Regions from separate parts of the Buttiauxella ferragutiae genome, predicted to be linked through region 3. Evidence: predicted binding sites of a transcription regulator. Region 3 holds the regulator's gene; each other region holds the start of a gene.
The links. The regulator CRP, encoded in region 3, controls carbon source genes, mostly activating them, when cyclic AMP is high. The targets are predictions, from matches to a motif close to ATGTGANNNNNNTCACAT.

Region 1: garD (galactarate dehydratase) is a predicted target of CRP. The motif match lies at 3,390-3,407, and genes of this name have one in related genera.
Region 2: MNO13_RS19150 (nucleoside-specific channel-forming protein Tsx) is a predicted target of CRP. The motif match lies at 3,514-3,531, and genes of this name have one in related genera.

What each region holds. Positions count from the first base shown of each region.
Region 1 is NZ_CP093332.1:4,665,619-4,672,564, reverse strand. It holds gene MNO13_RS21545 (MFS transporter) at 1-600, opposite strand, end outside; gene MNO13_RS21540 (LysR family transcriptional regulator) at 722-1,651, shown strand; gene garD (galactarate dehydratase) at 1,740-3,311, opposite strand; gene MNO13_RS21530 (MFS transporter) at 3,660-4,991, shown strand; gene garL (2-dehydro-3-deoxyglucarate aldolase) at 5,029-5,799, shown strand; gene garR (2-hydroxy-3-oxopropionate reductase) at 5,827-6,717, shown strand; gene garK (glycerate 2-kinase) at 6,816-6,946, shown strand, end outside.
Region 2 is NZ_CP093332.1:4,151,607-4,158,552, forward strand. It holds gene nusB (transcription antitermination factor NusB) at 1-45, opposite strand, end outside; gene ribH (6,7-dimethyl-8-ribityllumazine synthase) at 66-536, opposite strand; gene ribD (bifunctional diaminohydroxyphosphoribosylaminopyrimidine deaminase/5-amino-6-(5-phosphoribosylamino)uracil reductase RibD) at 613-1,731, opposite strand; gene nrdR (transcriptional regulator NrdR) at 1,737-2,186, opposite strand; gene MNO13_RS19145 (SadB/YajI family lipoprotein) at 2,338-2,898, shown strand; gene MNO13_RS19150 (nucleoside-specific channel-forming protein Tsx) at 3,784-4,677, shown strand; gene MNO13_RS19155 (helix-turn-helix transcriptional regulator) at 4,714-5,430, opposite strand; gene MNO13_RS19160 (VOC family protein) at 5,503-5,868, opposite strand; gene secF (protein translocase subunit SecF) at 6,009-6,946, opposite strand, start outside.
Region 3 is NZ_CP093332.1:385,649-392,594, reverse strand. It holds gene MNO13_RS01700 (phosphoribulokinase) at 1-719, shown strand, start outside; gene MNO13_RS01695 (OsmC family protein) at 737-1,141, opposite strand; gene crp (cAMP-activated global transcriptional regulator CRP) at 1,455-2,087, shown strand; gene MNO13_RS01685 (YccS/YhfK family putative transporter) at 2,179-4,263, shown strand; gene argD (bifunctional acetylornithine/succinyldiaminopimelate transaminase) at 4,267-5,487, opposite strand; gene pabA (aminodeoxychorismate synthase component 2) at 5,588-6,151, opposite strand; gene MNO13_RS01670 (putative adenosine monophosphate-protein transferase Fic) at 6,184-6,786, opposite strand; gene ppiA (peptidylprolyl isomerase A) at 6,894-6,946, opposite strand, start outside.

The DNA.
Region 1 (6,946 bases), 1.0 Mb from region 3:
TGCCGGATTATGGGGAACCGCGCGCAGAGTGAGTATCACAGCCATGATTCCCAACGGAATATTTATCGCAAACAGCCATTGCCAACTCAATGCCGAAAGTAAGGTTCCACCCAGAATAGGCGCGATGGCGGTGCTGGTGCCAATCAGTAATGCGTTCAGGCCGAGGATGCGTCCGAGCAGGCGGTTGGGGAAAACCGAGCGCAGGATTGCCGGGCCAATGCTTAAGGTCGCGGCACCGCCGATACCTTGTAATACGCGCATAATGACCAGCATTTCCAGTGATGACGACAGCGCACAACCGACGGATGCCAGAGTAAAAACGCTGAGTCCGAAGGTGAAGATGGCACGGAACCCAAGACGGCTGGAAAGTGCCGCAAAGATCGCCAGCGTCATCGCTGCGGATAACAAATAGCCGTTCACCACCCAAACGGTGGCAGACACTGATGCGCCTAATGAGCATGCGATTTGTGGTAGCGCGATGTTGATCATCGAGCCATCGAAAACGACCATCGCTGCCATAGTCATCACTGCTACCATTGCTAAGCCGCGCTCGCGGCCTGGTAATCCTTCATCGCCGGGTTGATCGGTAAATAACGCCATCGGTTATAGTTCTCTTTCGCAGGTTGATGGCGAAAATATAGCGGTGCCTGAGATGTGGCGGAAGACGCAGCATTTGCATTAATAACCTGCACCAAACGCCTTCTCTGGTTACTATGACTTTATGAATGAACCCGATCTGAACTTACTGATTGCTTTAGATGTGCTTCTGGCGGAAGGAAGTGTGGCGAGTGCTGCGCGCCGTCTGGGGTTAAGCGCCTCGGCGATGAGCCGCACATTAAGTCGGCTTCGTGCCACTACGGGTGACCCTCTGCTGGTGCGCGCCGGGCGTAACATGGTGCTGACACCTTATGCCGAGGAGATCCGTGAGCGCACGCAAAATGCGGTGTTTGAAGCGCGGGCGATACTGCGCCCGTGTTCAAGCGCGCTCAATCTTGCCACGCTTGAGCGCAGTTTTACTCTGCGAACGAACGCCGGGTTTATCGAGATTTTTGGTGCCGCATTGATTGCCGCGGCTGCTGCTGTCGCGCCTTTAGCGCAACTGCGTTTTATGCCCAAACCGGAGAAAACAGCGAAGTATTTGCGTGAAGGTTTGATTGACCTTGAGGTCGGCGTGCTCGGTGAGATGGGGCCGGAAATACGGCTCACCACGCTGTATCGCGATAAGTTTGTTGGTGTGGTCAGGAAAGGGCATTCGCTGGAACAGTATGGGGAAATAACGGCTGCGAAGTATGCCGCGTTGGGGCATGTGGTGGTTTCCCGCCATGAACGTGGAACCGGCCCAGTGGATGTATTGCTGGCTGAGCTTAATTTAGAACGCAAGATTGTGGCAATGGTGCCGGGCTTCCCTGCGGCGCTGGCGGTGGCTCAAGCGTCTGATTTGGTGGCGTTGGTTCCGGCGACGTTTTTGTTAAATCAACCAGGATTGAATGGGAACTCAGGGGAAGCGAGATTGTTTGTTTTTGAGCTGCCGGTGAAAACCAATGAGATTACGGTGTCGTTGATGTGGCATCCACGTTCGGAAGCCGACCTCGCGCATCAATGGTTGCGGCAGTTGGTGTTGAAGGTTTGTCGCCAGAAATTGCCGGGATGAGGCTGGTGTTGGATGGCGCTGCGCTTATCCAACCTACAAAATCGGTAGGGCGGATAAGCGTTGGCGTCATCCGCCATTTTTCAAAAAATCAGGTCACTGGCGCTGGGTTAAACACCGCCAAAGCATTGTGCAGCCCCCACTGATCCGAGAAGGTTTTCTTGCGTCCACTCGCGACATCAAGAATAAATTTGAACAATTCCCAGCCGACATCCTCAATGGTCGCTTCGCCCGTGGCGATAGTACCGGCGTTGATATCCATTAAGTCGTACCAACGGTTTGCCAGGGCGGTACGGGTGGCCATTTTAATCACCGGAACCGCAAGCAAGCCGTATGGTGTGCCGCGACCGGTGGTGAACACTTGCACCGTAATGCCCGATGCGACCTGTTGCGTGCCGCAGACGAAATCACTGGCCGGTGTTGCCGCGAAAATGAGGCCGCGTTTGGTTGGGCGTTGCCCTGGAGAAAGCACTTCAACAATCGCGCTTTGCCCTGATTTGGCAATAGAACCGAGCGCTTTTTCCACTACGTTTGCCAGGCCACCTTTTTTGTTGCCCGGCGATGGGTTAGCGCTGCGGTCGGTTTTACCCATATCGAGATAGTTGTCGTACCATTCCATCTCTTCAAGCAGGCGTTTGCCGACTTCTTCATTGATGGCGCGTGGGGTTAACAGGTGAATGGCGTCGCGCACTTCGGTGACTTCAGAGAACATCACCGTGCCGCCGCAGCGTACTAACAAGTCAGAGGCAAAACCTACTGCCGGGTTAGCCGTCACGCCTGAGAATGCATCGCTACCGCCGCACTGCATACCGACAACCAGATCTGACGCCGGGCAGGTTTCGCGCTGGCGTTTGTTCAGATTGGCAAGATGGCGCTCGGCGACTGTTAAAATATCGTCGACCATCGATTTAAAGCCGACGTGGTGTTCGTCTTGCAGGCGCACGATGCTGGCATCGCCGACATTAATCGACTGAACGTCATCTGTGCCTTCCAGCAGACGCTCTGGCTGCAATTTCTCGCAGCCGAGGCCAATCACCATAATTTCGCCGCCAAAGTTCGGGTTCAGGGAAATGTTATGGATGGTGCGAATTGGAATGACTGCCGCAGGGGCGTTGATCGCCACGCCACAGCCATAAAGGTGGTTCAGGCCGACCACGCCATCAACATTCGGGTAGCGCGGTAGCAAATCACGTTCAATAATTTTGATGACATAATCCACCACGCCAGCAACGCAATGGACGCTGGTGGTGATGCCAAGCAGGTTCTTGGTACCGACACTGCCGTCCGCATTGCAATAACCTTCAAAGGTATAACCTTCCAGCGGCGGCAAAGGTTCCGGTACTTTGGTCGCTAATGGCAGCGTGTGGAGTGGTGGCGCTTTTGGTAATTCCACCAGTGATTCGTCAATCCAGCTACCGCGTGGAATATCACGCACCGCGTAACCGATCACTTCACCATAACGGACGATTTCACCGTGTGCGGGAATATCAATCAGTGCAGCTTTATGGCCTTGCGGGATATGTTCGATTAATTCCAGACCATCCGGGAAACGCGTACCGGCTTTCAGGCCGTTATCATTAACAATAATAGCGACATTATCTGTCTCATGAACTTTTATATAAAAGGAGCCAGGGGGTTGTTGTTTAATTTCTATATTTGACATTGTCGCTATTCTCCAGAATTTTTCTAATCGTGACTTCTCACAAGCTAAATAAAGAATGTCAGTCCGTGAGGAATAAAAATGTGAGCGAGATCACTTTATATTGTGACGCCTAATCTGGAGGGGTGGGCAATCAATGAAATTGTGCAATACCCCCCACAAACATGTGCATAGGGTTAACTATTTATTGTTTTTAATGTCATTAATTGGGCGGATGCCTAATGTCCATTGAGTTACTGGTGGCTATACTGTGTTGCATATATTAAGCAGTGCCATCCCGAAATATAATTTATTAATATCTTATTAAATAAAAATCCTTGAATAAAGTACCCGCAACAGAGGATGTGAAAAATGATTTTGGATACAGCCATTGAGTCTAAAAAAGGTAAGCATACGCGATACCTAATATTATTAATTATCTTTATTGTGACGACGATTAACTATGCGGATCGCGCCACACTTTCTATTGCAGGTACTGAAGTTGCTAAAGAATTACAACTCAGTGCAATCTCAATGGGTTATATTTTCTCAGCATTTGGCTGGGCTTACCTGCTGATGCAAATCCCTGGTGGCTGGTTGCTTGACCGCTACGGTTCGAAGAAAGTCTACACTTACAGCCTGTTCTTCTGGTCGCTGTTTACCTTTATGCAGGGCTTTGTCGACATGGTACCGCTGGCGTATGCGGGTATCTCCATGTTTATCATGCGCTTTATGCTCGGTTTCTCTGAAGCACCGTCTTTCCCGGCGAACGCCCGTATTGTGGCGGCTTGGTTCCCCACCAAAGAACGCGGCACCGCATCTGCGATTTTTAACTCTGCACAGTATTTCTCGCTGGCGTTGTTCTCTCCATTACTCGGTTGGTTGACCTTTGCCTGGGGCTGGGAACACGTGTTTACCGTAATGGGCGGTATCGGTTTTGTGCTGACTTTCCTGTGGGTGAAGTTTATCCATAACCCGACTGACCACCCGCGTATGTCAAAAGAAGAACTGGATTACATCACTAAAGGCGGCGCAGTGGTCGATATGGACCACAAAAAACCAGGTGCCGTGGTTGAGGGGCCAAAACTTCATTACATCAAACAATTACTGACTAACCGCATGATGCTGGGCGTGTTCTTCGGTCAGTACTTTATCAACACCATTACCTGGTTCTTCCTGACCTGGTTCCCGATTTACCTGGTGCAAGATAAAGGTATGTCGATTCTGAAAGTGGGGATGGTGGCTTCTATTCCGGCTCTGTGTGGCTTCGCTGGCGGGGTGTTGGGCGGCGTATTCTCAGATTCGTTAATCAAACGCGGTTACTCACTGACTGTTGCTCGTAAGATACCGATTGTGCTCGGAATGTTGCTGGCTTCCACCATCATTCTTTGTAACTACACCGACAGTACCGCGCTGGTTATCGCGCTGATGGCATTCGCTTTCTTCGGTAAAGGTTTTGGTGCCCTGGGCTGGCCGGTTATTGCCGACACGGCTCCAAAAGAGATGGTCGGTCTGTGTGGTGCGGTCTTTAACGTGTTCGGTAACGTGGCTTCTATCGTGACACCACTGGTGATTGGTTACCTGGTTTCTGAGCTTCACTCCTTCAATGCGGCGCTGATCTTTGTTGGCTGCTCGGCGCTGATGGCAATGGTTTGTTATCTGTTCGTAGTTGGCGACATTAAACGTATGGAATTGCAGAAGTAATTCTCTCAACAGATAACTGAATAAATAAGGGCAACAGATGAATAACAACGTTTTCCCCAACAAATTCAAAGCGGCACTGGCAGCACATCAGACGCAAATCGGTTGCTGGTCTGCACTGGCAAACCCTATCAGTACTGAAGTGCTGGGGCTGGCAGGGTTCGACTGGATTGTGCTGGATGGCGAACATGCGCCAAACGACATCACCACTTTTATCCCGCAACTGATGGCGTTAAAGGGTAGCGAAAGTGCGGCGGTGGTTCGTGCACCAACTAACGATCCGGTGGTTATCAAGCGCTTGCTGGATATTGGTTTCTACAACTTCTTGATTCCGTTTGTGGAAACCCAGCCGGAAGCGGCGCTGGCGGTGTCTTCAACCCGCTATCCACCGGAAGGGATTCGCGGCGTGTCTGTTTCGCATCGCGCCAATATGTTTGGCACCGTGCCGGACTACTTCGCACAGTCCAACAAGAACATCACGATTCTGGTGCAAATCGAAAGCCAGCAGGGAGTGGATAACGTTGATGCGATTGCCGCGACTGACGGCGTGGACGGCATTTTTGTCGGGCCAAGTGATTTGGCGGCGGCGTTGGGCCATTTGGGTAATGCCTCGCATCCGGAAGTGCAACATTGCATCCAACACATCTTTGCTCGTGCTAAAGCGCACGGTAAACCGGCCGGGATTCTGGCACCCGTTGAAGCGGATGCGCGCCGTTATCTGGAATGGGGCGCCACCTTTGTGGCCGTTGGCAGCGATTTAGGCTGCTTCCGCTCTGCAACGCAGAAACTCGCTGATTCTTTTAAAAAATAACCACCATTTAAAGAGAGAGACTGAATTATGACACTGAAAGTTGGGTTTATTGGCCTGGGTATCATGGGCAAACCAATGAGTAAAAACCTCATCAAAGCTGGTTATTCGCTGGTGGTTGCCGACCGTAATCCAGAGGTTATTGCTGAAATTATTGCGGCGGGTGCCGAAACCGCAGCCACGCCTAAAGATATTGCCGAGCAGTGTGATGTGATCATCACCATGCTGCCTAACTCCCCGCATGTGAAAGAAGTGGCACTGGGTGCGAACGGTATTATTGAAGGGGCAAAACCGGGCACTGTGGTTATCGATATGAGTTCTATCGCGCCACTGGCAAGCCGTGAAATCAGCGAAGCGCTGAAAGCCAAAGGTATCGACATGCTGGATGCACCGGTCAGCGGTGGCGAGCCAAAAGCTATCGAAGGTACGTTGTCTGTGATGGTTGGCGGCGACAAAGCGATTTTCGACAAGTATTACGACCTGCTGAAATCCATGGCCGGTTCCGTGGTGCATACCGGCGATATCGGTGCCGGCAACGTCACCAAACTGGCAAACCAGGTGATTGTAGCGCTGAACATTGCGGCGATGTCTGAAGCGCTGGTACTGGCGACCAAAGCAGGTGTTAACCCGGAGTTAGTCTTCCAGGCGATTCGTGGCGGTCTTGCGGGCAGCACCGTTCTGGAAGCGAAAGCGCCGATGGTGTTGGATCGTAATTTCAAGCCAGGTTTCCGCATCGATCTGCACATTAAAGATCTGGCAAATGCGCTGGATACCTCCCACGGCGTTGGTGCCCAATTGCCACTGACTGCGGCAGTGATGGAGATGATGCAGGCGCTGCGAGCCGATGGGCACGGTAACGATGACCATAGCGCCATCGCGTGTTACTACGAAAAACTGGCAAAAGTAGAAGTCGCCAGGTAATCAATCGTAGGGCGGGCAAGCCATGCGCCCCCGCCAATAATTGGTGGATGAATCCACCCTACAAAACTCGGCCCTTAAGTTTTTGGCATGGATACATTATGAAAATCGTAATCGCACCCGACTCTTATAAAGAAAGCCTCTCAGCTGTTGATGTGGCGAAGGCCATTGAAAAAGGATTCCGTGAGATATTTCCTGATGCAGAATATATATCGGTCCCGGTTGCAGATGG
Region 2 (6,946 bases), 1.5 Mb from region 3:
CTGAACGGCACACTCACGGGCACGGCGACGAGCAGCAGGTTTCACAGATTTCCCCTTACAAAAAATCAGGCCTTGATGGCTTTCAATACATTAATCATTTCAAGCGCGGTCAGTGCAGCTTCTGCACCTTTGTTACCGGCTTTTGTGCCAGCGCGTTCGATGGCTTGTTCAATACTTTCGGTGGTCAGCACGCCAAAGGCGACTGGAATACCACTTTCCTGCGCAACATGTGCCAGGCCATTGCTGGCACCACCAGCAACATATTCAAAGTGAGCTGTGCCGCCACGGATAACCGTACCCAGCGCAATAATCGCGTCGTAACGACCGGTTTTCGCCAGTGCGTCAGCCGCAAGTGGCAGCTCATAAGCACCCGGAACCCAGACCACGGTGATGTTTTCATCTTTAACCTGGCCGATACGTTTCAGGGCGTCAATCGCACCATCCAACAGGCTGTCATTGATGAAGTTGTTAAAACGCGCGATGGTGATGGCGACGCGAGCGTCTGGAGTTGCAACGGCTGCTTCAATAATGTTCATAATCTTCCTTTACGGGTTCTGTTTAGCCCCGCAGGGGGGCGGATTTTATCATAATCTTTTCGCGGCTGCTTACGTTTTACAAGCCGGCGTATCGCGGCGTCAAATGCAGACACAAATCAGGGCCAACCTGACGGACTTCACTAAAGCTAAATTCAGGCGCATCGGCTAATTTTTCAAGCCCTGGCAGGTTACACAAACCCCGCGCGTCATTGCCCAATAATTTCGGCGCAACGTAGACAATCAGCTCATCAACAAGGCCTGCCTGTAGCAGCGCACCGCCAAGCGTTGGGCCAGCTTCCACCCAAACAGAGTTTATCTGACGCTTGCCAAGCAACATCATCATTACCACCAGATCAAGGTGGCCTTTATGTTCTGACACGATAAATTGTTCAACACCCGTAGGCCAGGTTTGCTGATCGGCCTGGCAACGGGCAAGCCAGGTCTCACCTGACTGAGCAATAATTCTGTGCTGTGGCGTCACCCTGTTTTCACGATCGAGAATAATACGCGTTGGCTGACGCAAATTTTCTTCGGCGTAAACCGCCTGAGTCGCACTATCTAATTCATTCCAGCGCACTGTTAAAGAAGGGTTGTCCGCCAGAACGGTAGCGCTGCTGCTAAGAATCGCTGAACTTTGTGCGCGCAGACGCTGCACGTCACGGCGTGATTCAGGCGAGGTAATCCATTGGCTTTCACCGCTAGCCATCGCAGTGCGCCCATCCAGAGAAGCCCCAAGTTTGAGCTGAATAAACGGGAAACCTGTGCGCATGCGCTTGAGGAAACCGCGGTTAATCGCCTCAGCTTCGTTCATCATCAAACCGTGGCTGACTTCAATACCCGCCTGTTGCAGCGCATACAACCCGCGACCAGCCACTTGCGGATTCGGATCCTGCATCGCGGCAACAACACGCGAAACACCAGCAGCAATTAACGCTTCACAACAAGGTGGCGTGCGCCCGTGATGGCTGCAAGGCTCGAGCGTGACATACGCCGTGGCACCGCGAGCTTTTTCTCCAGCCATCCTTAAAGCATGCACTTCCGCGTGGGGTTCACCGGCACGAAAATGAAAGCCCTCACCGACAATTTCACCACCTTTGGCAATCACACAGCCGACATTCGGGTTAGGTGACGTGGTAAAACGGCCATGCTTTGCCAGTTGCATTGCACGAGCCATAAATTTTTCATCAAGCGACATCAGCATTAATCCTGTAAGCGGGCAATTTCTTCGCCAAATTCGCGGATATCTTCAAAGCTGCGATAAACCGAGGCAAAGCGGATATACGCCACTTTATCGAGTTTTTTAAGCTGCTCCATCACCAGATTACCAATCATTTTGCTTGGTACTTCTCGCTCGCCGGTTCCGCGCAACTGGGATTTAATATGGTTGACTGCCATTTCCACGTCGTCGGAACTGACCGGACGTTTCTCCAGCGCTTTTAGAATACCGCTTCGCAGCTTGTCTTCGTTAAATGGCTCGCGAACATCATTACTTTTTACCACGCGTGGCATCACAAGTTCTGCCACTTCAAACGTCGTGAAACGTTCATTACAAACCAGGCACTGACGGCGACGACGCACGGAAGACCCTTCGCCGACAAGCCGGGAATCAATCACTTTGGTGTCAACTGCGAAACAGAATGGGCAATGCATGGCGCGTCCTGAAGGATTATTCAAATGAACAATAGTTTACCGCGAAGTGGCAGGAGTACAAAGGCAACGCCGCCTCATCCCGCGAAATATGACTTTTCAATGGCGAACAGCTACGCTTAAATCAGGACAAAACCTTAAGGAAAAACTATTCATGACAAAGAGTTACCTAAGAATTATCCTGGTTACCAGCCTGGTGAGTCTCAGTGCTTGTGCCCAACAAACTGAAGTGCGCCAGATGAAGAGCGAAGTGGGTTCATTGAATAAAGAGATGACACAACTCACTGACCAAACCGTCAAACTTACGCAGCAAAATGCGCTGAATGCCAAATCAACAACCGGCGTCTATTTATTACCCGGTTCAAAAACGCCAGCGCGCCTGAATAGCCAAATAGGCAATTTGCAAATGTCACTGAGCAGCATCACCCAGGAAGCGAACGGTAGCCGCGTCATGCTGATTATCAAAGGTGAATCCAACGATCCGCTGCCTGCTTTCACCGGCAAAGTCGAATGGGGGCAGATTCAAGGCACCACGGATAACTACCAGGAAGTTAACGTGCAATCGCAGCAATTCAATGCACCTGCGAGTGTATTAGCCCCGAGTGATATCAGTATTCCGTTGCAGCTTTCCGGGCTTTCACCTAATCAACCAGGTTTTGTTCGTATTCATGATATTCAGCCTGTAGACCCTTCACAGGCATTGCCCGCGCAATAATAGCCACAACCCTCACGCTTGTGCCGTCTCTTAGTGACATCTCAGTGAGTTGGGAGACTATTCCGTTCACTCGGTGTTCAGTGTTTTATATAGCCACTGAACCGGTGAACGTCTTAGGGTGACCACCGTCGTCACCCTAAGAACCCAGACTCCCGGCAAATCAATCGCCGCAAGCGGTAAACACCGTTTTTCACCCAACATTCGCGGTCGTTCGCGACTCGTTCCCGACGATCGCTCACTCACGTGGTTCCCGACCACGTGACCCCGATTGAAGGGTGAAAAATGGCGCGATTGAAGCCGGAACCCAGGGTCAACGTCAAAGGCTAAAGACAGCACCGAGCCGGTTTTGACCTTGTTCCCGGTATAAATTGCCCCGGTGTTCCCCATAAATCAGGGTTGAGCTGCCGGAGCAGCGAAAGAGAGCGATCGTCAGACAAAAATGTCAGGAACATTTTTGAACAACGCTTGCGTTGGCCACGAAGTGGTTCGGCACAGGGATGTGCCGAATATAAGAGACAGGTCTTTGCGGGGGGTAACCCACAGTCACATCTACGATTTTTGTTACATCTACCTGGACGCTATGCGTTAAAAACCCTCTCATCACAGCATTAAATCTAGTGATCTTAATCACATAAACTTGTAACCAATTAGCTTCTGTTTGCTTAAATTGGCGATACAGGTAAAATCTCGCCCGTTTTTAATGTGCGCAAACGTGAACGCAATCGATTACGCATGCAGCGATAATGTGAAATGAAGCATATTTTTGTGAGCAGGGATTTCTATAATAGGCGCGTCAATAAGAAACCAGCTGAATGGTTGATGACTTTAGGTGATCACTCGCTCCCTGCCCTCACGGGAATCATGTAAAAAACAGTGGCATATAAAATGAAAAAAATTATTTTGGCGGCTAGCACCGTCCTGGCGCTTTCAAGTTCTTTCACGGCTCACGCCGAAGATACAAAAAATTCCGAATATGTTTCCGACTGGTGGCATCAAAGTGTCAACGTTGTGGGCAGCTACCACACCCGCTTTGGACCACAGATCACTAACGACGTGTATCTGGAATATGAAGCATTTGCCAAAAAAGATTGGTTAGATTTTTATGGCTACATTGATATTCCAAAAACTTTCGGTTGGGGTAACGGCAACGACAAAGGTATCTGGGACGACGGTTCACGTATGTTCATGGAGATCGAACCGCGCTTCTCTATTGATAAGCTGACCGGCACCAGCCTGGCATTTGGCCCATTCAAAGAGTGGTACATCGCCAACAACTATATCTATGATATGGGCGCGCACGGTAACGATGCCAGCAAACAAAACACCTGGTACATGGGTCTGGGCACCGATATCGACACCGGTCTGCCAATGAGCCTGTCTCTGAACGTGTATGCGAAATACCAGTGGCAGAACTATGGCGCATCCAACGAAAACCAGTGGGATGGCTACCGTTTTAAAGTGAAATACTTTGTACCGATTACCAGCCTGTGGGGTGGTAACCTGAGCTACATCGGCTTCACCAACTTTGACTGGGGTTCAGATCTGGGCGATGACAACTTCATCGACAATAACGGCAAACATGCGCGTACCAGCAACTCTATCGCTTCCAGCCATGTCCTGGCTCTAAACTACGATCACTGGCACTACTCAGTTGTTGCCCGTTACTGGCACAACGGTGGTCAGTGGGCAGATAACGCCAGCCTGAACTTCGGTGAAGGTGATTTCAACGTGCGCTCTACCGGTTGGGGTGGTTACTTAGTGGTTGGGTACAACTTCTGATAACCGTCTGAAGCTTTAGAAAAAGCCGATCTGCTCTTAGCCGATCGGCTTTTTTGTTTCCGGCAAACATCCTTCACTTTGCTGCAATTGGATAAAATGGGCCAATGAACGATCTGGCCGCTCTGAAAAGTATCGTCCTGTTGGATCTACCGATGCACAGCGATCGAGTCGAAAACTGCGGTAATCCTCACGCACTTCGCACCAGGCGACTAGCAGCCATACCTCGCCCCAAAATGTCAGCCCAAGTGGATGGACATTCCTGTTCGACGTTCGCCCCTTCTCATCTTCATAACAAACATGAAGCACCTGTAACTCCCCGATTGCACGATGAAAAATATCAAACCAGGTCTTAACCTGCGGGTATTTGTTAAAGTCTGGCGAAATGATGCGGCAACGCTCCGCAACAACTCGCCGCTGCGGCGTCAGTACCCCAAGCAACTTTTCCTCTGCTGTGCCCGCCGCTTGCGCAAGTGTTTCACCACTCCACGTTTGCACTAAACGTATCGCCGCAACTAACGCTTCCACTTCACCAGGGGTGAACATCAACGGCGGCAAATCGTAGCCGGGTAATAAGCGATAACCGCAGCCCGCTTCACCCTCAATGGGAACGCCAGACAGGGACAAATCACGAATATCACGGTAGATAGTACGCTCGGATACTTCGAGGCGTTCGGCAAGCAGAGCCGCCGTCGACAACCGACGTCCACGCAGAATTTGTACTATTTGAAAAAGGCGATCCGCTCTTCGGCTCATAGGTTTCTTTTGTGAACGATGTGATGCCTGCCAGCATAACCGGCAGGCGTTTTCTGTTCAGTATATCCGTACTCAAGACGGTTGATGTAAGCCAACCCGATTCCCTTCGCTGTCGGTGATGAGTGCAAAAGTACCAATGTCATCCGGTAATTCCTGCGGGCCGAACACACATTCGCCTCCGGCCTTGGCCACCCGTTCAAGCATGGCGCTTAAATCAGGCGCATGCAGGTAAACCACCGTGCCTTGCGCAGAAGGTTTAAACGCATCAGATTTTAGTAGTGCTCCACCGGGATTCGGCTTGGTATGTGGGAAGATGGCCATTTCCATTCCAGACATCGTTTCACGATGAAAATCAGTCGCGAAAACAGCCTCATAAAATGCTGTTGCACGTTCCAGATCCTGTACCGGGATTTCAAACCAATTGATGATAGTGCTCATGTTTAACTCCTCAATGATGATGTTCAACATTGAGTCTAACTAGCCCCTCCTGACAGCATACTGTCAGGAGACTTTTACTCAGACGAAAAAAAACCGCAGCACAATGGCTGCGGTTTTAGCTTCCAGCAAAACCCTAAAGGTTAAGGCAGAATCGATGGCTGATCCGCACCTTCTTTTTCCACTTTCTGCTGCAACATGTGCTCGCGCTTCATGCCCAGCTTCAACGCCAGCGCGGACGCGACGTAAATGGAAGAAACAGTACCGATAGAAACACCGATAAGCATCGTCAGGGAGAAGCCTTTCAGCATTGCCCCACCGAAGAGATACAGCATCAGAATCACGACTAAGGTAGTACCAGAAGTGATCAACGTACGATGCAGCGTCTGCGTCAAAGAAACGTTGAAGATTTCATACGGTGTACCGCGACGAATCTTACGGAAGTTCTCACGAATACGGTCCGATACCACGATACTGTCGTTCAGCGAGTAACCGATAACCGACATCAACGATGCGACGATAGTCAGGTCAATCTCAATGTGGAATAGCGACAGCACGCCCAGAGTGATAACGACGTCGTGCATCAACGCAATAACCACACCGGCGGCCAGACGCCACTCAAAACGGAAACCGACGTATACCAGAATGGAGATAAGCGCAGCTAACAACGCCAAAGCACCATTCTGAGCCAGATCCGCACCCACGCTTGGGCCAACGAACTCAATACGTTTTACACCGGCATTCTGACTGGTTGCTTCGTTAATGACCTTAACGACCTGGCTACCCAGCACCTGACCACCGGTTTCCCCTTGGGCAGGTGGCATGCGCACCATGATGTCACGGCTGCTACCAAAATTCTGAACCAACGGATCCTGGAATCCAGCTTTCTCCAGTGCACTACGCATCATGTCCAAATCGGCTGGTTTTTCCAGCGAGATTTCGATGACGGTACCGCCGGTGAAATCCAGACCCCAGTTAAAACCTTTCACCCCGATAATCACGACGGAAAGGATTAACAGGAATCCGGAAATACCGAAAGCCCAGAAATCCCAGCGCATAAAGTCATGGACTCTACGGCCGT
Region 3 (6,946 bases):
TTCGTAAAGCACGCGACTTAGGCCGCCATATCAGTTACTTCGGTCCGGAAGCGAATGACTTCGGCCTGCTGGAACAAACGTTTATCGAGTACGGAAAAACCGGGCAAGGTAAATCGCGTAAGTATCTTCATACCTATGACGAAGCCGTCCCCTGGAACCAAATTCCTGGGACGTTTACACCGTGGCAATCGCTGCCTGAACCGACCGATGTGTTGTTCTATGAAGGATTGCACGGTGGAGTCGTCACCCCACAGCACGATGTGGCGAATGCCGTCGACTTGCTGGTTGGCGTAGTGCCGATTGTCAACCTGGAATGGATTCAAAAACTGGTGCGTGATACCAGCGAACGTGGGCATTCCCGGGAAGCGGTGATGGATTCAGTGGTGCGCTCAATGGACGACTACATCAATTACATCACGCCACAATTTTCACGCACGCACATTAACTTCCAGCGTGTCCCGACTGTCGATACCTCTAACCCGTTTGCTGCACGCGGAATTCCATCGCTGGATGAAAGTTTTGTGGTGATTCATTTTCGCGGGTTGGATGACATCGATTTCCCGTACTTGCTCGCCATGTTGCAAGGCTCATTCATTTCCCACATCAATACAATAGTGGTACCGGGCGGCAAAATGGGGCTGGCGATGGAATTGATCATGACGCCGTTAGTGAAGCGTCTGGCGGAAGGACGAAATATCAATAATCAGGGCGGCGAGTAACCGCCCTGTTTTGCACACTAGCCTTCAATGACTTCGTAGCTGTGCGTGATATTTACGGCTTTTTCCAGCATCAGTGCAACAGAGCAATACTTCTCAGCAGATAAATCAACCGCGCGGGAAACCGCGTTATCTTTTAGCTCTTTGCCTGTCACGATGAAATGCAGATTGATGTGAGTAAAAAGACGAGGAGCTTCTTCGCGACGCTCAGAGGTCAATTTCACTTCGCAGTCGGTGACGTCGTAGCGGCCTTTTTGCAAAATAGAAACCACGTCTATTGCACTGCAACCCCCGGCAGCCATCAGTACCATTTCCATCGGGCTCGGTGCTTTATCGCCAGAATTACCGTCCATCAGAATCTGGTGTCCTGAAGCGGATTCACCAAGGAAAGTTAACCCTTCAACCCATTTCACACGTGCCTGCATGTTGCTTCTCCCATTGAAAAAATTACCTTCCAGAGTACGCGGATGCAGCAAAACTGGCAACGGAAGGCGACCTACGTCATGCTGAAACGAGACAATAGGAGACACCTGCCAAAAGCTATGCTAAAACAATCCGGATGCTACATTGATACATTGACGTAATGCATAGATGCAAAGGACGTCACTAATTACAGGCAGCAAGAATGACTTGCATGCCATCTCCCCAAAGTGGGGAATATTCTAATACTTGCAACGCCAGACAGGATGTTTAGCGTCCTGTCGTTGGTAGCCAGTTATAAACAGAGGATAACCGCGCATGGTGCTTGGCAAACCGCAAACAGACCCGACTCTCGAATGGTTCTTGTCCCATTGCCACATTCATAAGTATCCATCGAAGAGCACACTGATCCACCAGGGTGAAAAAGCAGAGACGCTGTATTACATCGTCAAGGGCTCTGTAGCTGTTCTGATCAAAGATGAAGAGGGCAAGGAAATGATCCTCTCCTATCTGAATCAGGGCGACTTTATTGGTGAGTTAGGGCTGTTCGAAGAAGGCCAGGAACGTAGTGCCTGGGTCCGTGCTAAATCTGCCTGTGAAGTGGCTGAAATTTCCTATAAAAAATTCCGCCAGCTGATCCAGGTAAACCCAGACATTCTGATGCGTCTTTCTTCCCAGATGGCTCGTCGTCTGCAAGTCACTTCTGAGAAAGTCGGTAACCTGGCATTCCTCGATGTGACTGGTCGTATCGCGCAGACACTGTTGAACCTGGCAAAACAGCCTGATGCAATGACTCACCCAGACGGTATGCAGATTAAAATTACCCGTCAGGAAATTGGTCAGATCGTCGGTTGTTCTCGTGAAACTGTCGGTCGTATCTTGAAAATGCTGGAAGATCAGAACCTGATCTCCGCTCACGGCAAAACGATCGTCGTTTACGGCACTCGTTAATTTCCGTTTCAAAAAAGGCGTGTTGCTTTATGGACACGCCTTTTTTTGTCTTTAAAATCCAAACACCTGCAACACAAAGTATGACAAGCATATGTGGAGAAGATTAATCTATCACCCTGAAGTTAACTATGCACTGCGGCAAACGCTGGTGCTGTGCCTTCCTGTGGGGATCGGTTTACTACTGGGGAATTTGCAGTTAGGTCTGCTTTTCTCGTTAGTGCCCGCTTGTTGCAACATTGCTGGTCTGGATACACCCCATAAGCGTTTTTTTAAACGCCTGATTGTTGGCGGCACTCTTTTTGCGACCAGCAGTTTAATCATGCAGCTTTTGCTGCTCTACACCGCGGTCCCATTGCCCATCATTCTTATGGTGATGGCGCTCTTGTTAGGCGTCACCGCTGAAATCAGCGCCCTGCACGCACGTTTGCTTCCGGCATCGCTGATTGCGGCCATCTTTACGCTAAGTATGGCCGGCAATATGCCTATCTGGAAGCCGATGGTGTTATATGTCTCCGGCACGATTTGGTACGGAGTCTTTAACTGGTTTTGGTTCTGGATGTGGCGTGAGCAGCCGCTGCGCGAAACGTTAAGCCTGCTCTATCGCCAATTGGCGGAGTACTGTGAAGCCAAATACGGCATGCTGACACAACATGCTGATCCCGAAACAGCGCTGCCTCCACTGCTGGCTCGCCAGCAAAAAGCCGTAGACCTGATCACCATCTGCTACCAACAGCTGCATATGCTGTCGGCAAATCAGCAGAACGGTTACAAACATTTGTTACGCTCTTTTCAGATAGCGTTAGATTTGCAAGAGCACATCTCCGTCAGTTTGCACCAGCCTGCCGAGGTGCAAAAACTTGTCGCGAAAAGCCATGCAGAAGCGGTTATTCGCTGGAATGCGCAGACCATTGCGGCACGCTTGCGCGTGTTGGCCGATGACATTCTCTACCATCGTTACCCACAGCGTTTTACGATGGAGAAACAAATTGAAGCCCTCGAGAAAATTGCTCGCCAGAATCCGGACAACCCGGTTGGGCAGTTTTGTCATTATCACTTCAGCCGTATCGCCCGCGTGCTGCGCATCCAACGCCCTCTGTACGCCCGTGATTTAATGGAAGACCGGCAGCGCCGTTTACCGCTGTGGGCAGCACTGAAAAGCTATTTGTCGTTGAAATCTGCCGCCCTGCGCAACGCCGCCCGACTAGGCGTAATGCTAACCATCGCCAGTCTTTTCGGGGCATTTTTACATCTGCCGAAACCCTACTGGATTTTAATGACGGTGATGTTCGTTACGCAAAACGGCTACGGCGCCACGCGGGTACGCATTCTGCACCGTTCGGCAGGGACCATTGCTGGCCTGGCGATTGCGGGTATCGCCCTGCACTTTCACTTCCCACAAAGCATTGCCCTGGCCGCGATGCTGGTCATTACGCTGGTCAGCTATTTGTTTATTCGCCAGAGCTATGGCTGGGCGACGATTGGTTTTACCGTGACGGCGGTATATACCCTGCAACTGCTCACACTCAGCGCCGAGCAATTTATCGTCCCGCGCTTGATTGATACTCTGCTCGGCTGTTTGATTGCCTTCGGCGGCATGGTTTGGCTGTGGCCGCAGTGGCAAAGCGGTTTGTTGCGCCAGAACGCCCATGACGCGCTTGAAAAAGACCAGGACGCGATTCGCCTGATTCTGAGCAACGATCCCGAACCCACGCCGCTAGCCTGGCAACGAATGAAGGTCAATCAAGCCCATAATGCGCTGTTTAACTCACTGAATCAGGCGATGCAGGAACCCGGTTTTAACTCGCATTACCTGGCAGATATGAAATTGTGGGTGACGCACAGCCAGTTTATTGTCGAGCACATCAACGCCATGACTACGCTTGCGCGCGAGCACAACATGCTGACACCGGATTTAGCCCAGCGCTATTTGCAGTCGTGTGAAATTGCGCTGCAACGATGCCAGCAGCGGCTGCAATATGATGGGCCTGGCGAAACCCAGGATGCGAATATTCTTGACCCACTGGAAGGGCTTCCGAGTGGGCCATTGAGCACGATGGAACAACATTTACAGCGGATTTTGGGCCACCTCAGCACCATGCACACTATTTCTTCGGTTGCATGGCGTCAGCGGCCACATCATGGTATCTGGCTGAACCGATTGCGGCGGTCGGATTAACGACTATCCGTTAACGATCTTCGCCACTGCTTTTGCAAAGCGCGCCATACCTTCATCAATATCGGCATTTTCAACAATCAAGGCTGGCGCGAAGCGCATAACATCAGGACCGGCATTCAACACCATCACCCCTTCCTGAGCAGCGGCATGCAGGAATTCACGTGCACGGCCTTGGTATTGCGGTTTCAGCTCAGCGCCAATCAGCAAACCCATACCGCGAATATCGCTGAACACATCATACTGCTCGTCAATGTGCTGCAAATGCTTGACGAACAGCTGGCGTTTTTCCGTAACGCCATTCAACACTTCCGGCGTGTTGATAACATCAAATGCTGCCCCTGCCACCGCACACGCCAGCGGGTTTCCGCCGTAAGTGGAACCGTGGGTGCCGACATGGAATGCAGACGCTATTTCCTGCGTCGTCAGCATCACACTCACCGGAAAACCGCCGCCGAGCGCTTTAGCGCTGGTCAAAATATCTGGCGTCACGCCGTAATGCATATACGCGAACAACTCGCCGATACGCCCCATGCCGCACTGAACTTCATCGAATACCAACAACGCTTTGTGCTCATCGCACAAGGCACGCAAACCTTGCAGGAATTCTGGTGTCGCCGCCGTTACGCCGCCCTCGCCCTGAATTGGCTCCACCACCACCGCGCAGGTGTGATCGTCCATCACCGCTTTTACTGCATGTAAATCGTTAAACGGGACATGGATAATATCGGCGGGTTTCGGGCCAAATCCGTCAGAATATTTTGGCTGGCCACCAACAGAAACGGTAAACAGCGAGCGACCGTGGAAGGCGTTATGGAAGGCGATAATTTTGGTTTTGTAAGGGCTATGGCGTGTAGAAGCGTAATAACGCGCCAGTTTAAAGGCGGTTTCATTCGCTTCGGTGCCGGAGTTCATAAACAGCACGCGCTCAGCAAAAGTGGCATCAATCAGCTTACGCCCGAGGCGCAACGCAGGTTCGTTAGTGAAAACATTGCTGGTATGCCATAGCTTTTCGCCCTGGCTTTTTAACGCTTCCACAAGCGTGGGATGGCAGTGACCCAGCGCCGTGACTGCGATGCCGCCCGCGAAATCAACATACTCTTTCCCTTGTTGATCCCAAACGCGGCTTCCCTGACCTTTTACCGGGATAAATTCAGCCGGTGCATAAATCGGCAGAATCACTTCATCGAAAGTTGCGCGGGTAATTGCGGATTGTTCAGTTGCCATTTATTACCTATCCCCTTTTTACGCATAAAAACTTCATGAGAGACACGTGAAAATATAATCATGAAATATGCATAAAAAATCATTTATTGGCAATAAAAAATCAATACTTCAGGAAATTGGCTAACAGTTGATGCCCCTGCTCGCTGAGAATACTTTCCGGGTGAAACTGCACACCCTCCAGCGCCAGTTCGCGATGACGAATACCCATAATTTCTTGTTTATCCGTCCACGCTGTCACTTCAAAACACTCAGGTAACGATGGCGGGTCGATAACCAAAGAGTGATAACGCGTCACGGTCAGAGGGTTGTTCAGGCCGCTGAAAACACCAGTATTGTTATGGGTGATAGCCGAGGTTTTACCGTGCATCACTTTTTCGGCACGGACAATGGTTGCACCAAATGCTTGTGCAATCGCCTGGTGTCCAAGGCAAACGCCGAGGATCGGTAGCTTTCCGGCGAAGTGAGTAATCGCCGCAAGGGATATGCCCGCTTCAGTTGGCGTGCAAGGTCCGGGAGAGATAACCAGTTTTTCAGGTACCAACGCGCTGATTTCAGAAAGGGTCAGCTCATCGTTACGTTTCACCACTACTTCCGCGCCTAATTCGCAAAAGTACTGATAAAGGTTCCAGGTGAATGAGTCGTAATTGTCGATAAGCAGTAGCATCGCGGCTCCGGAGTAAAAAGAACCGCACTATTCTATTCGCTTTCGCACGCTTCACTCACCACTTTAGTGAAAATCTCCGTCAGCGCTGCCAGCTCACCCAGCGCTCCAGCCTGATTGGCTTCTTGCCAGGCTTGCGGAGCAACGTCCTTCCAGTCCAGAACATAACCGGCATGAATCGCTAACTGCTCGAAGAAAACGCGCTGCGCACGACCACTGCCAACAAAAAACGGGTGAAGTACGTTAATCTCACAATAGAAATGTGCCAGGCGTTGAACGAACTCAGTTCTGGAAAGCCCGACCAGGTAATGTTCGTCCTCCATTTCCTGCATCAGATCGTTACCTTCATTTTCGATGTACTCGAAATGACAGAACTGTGTCTCCCCTTTGGAAATATCAACATCCCGTATCTCGCCTGCCCAGTCGAAAATATCCTGAAACAGCTGCTGATGGATGGCACACAACCAGGGTAATCCGCGATGCAGCGGGCCAAGTTCAATCGTTTCTACGCGCTGTGCGATAGTCTCATCTTGCGCATGAGGCTCAAGAATATCCAGCCGGGAACTGGCGTGAAATGAACGGCTTCGCTGTTGCTGCCAAAGGCGGGACTTTTGTTTGTCGGTAAGTTTCTTTGCCATGGTGCCTCCCTAACATGACCCTTTCTTGCCACAAGTATAAGCAGCAATCGGTGGAAGTGCTGGAAGGAGGAGATTGCGCGAGTAGAGAATACCCGCGCGGGAATTTTTTACGGCAGGACTTTTGCGGAGAGAATAACTACAGGTTTTGACGGAACATTTT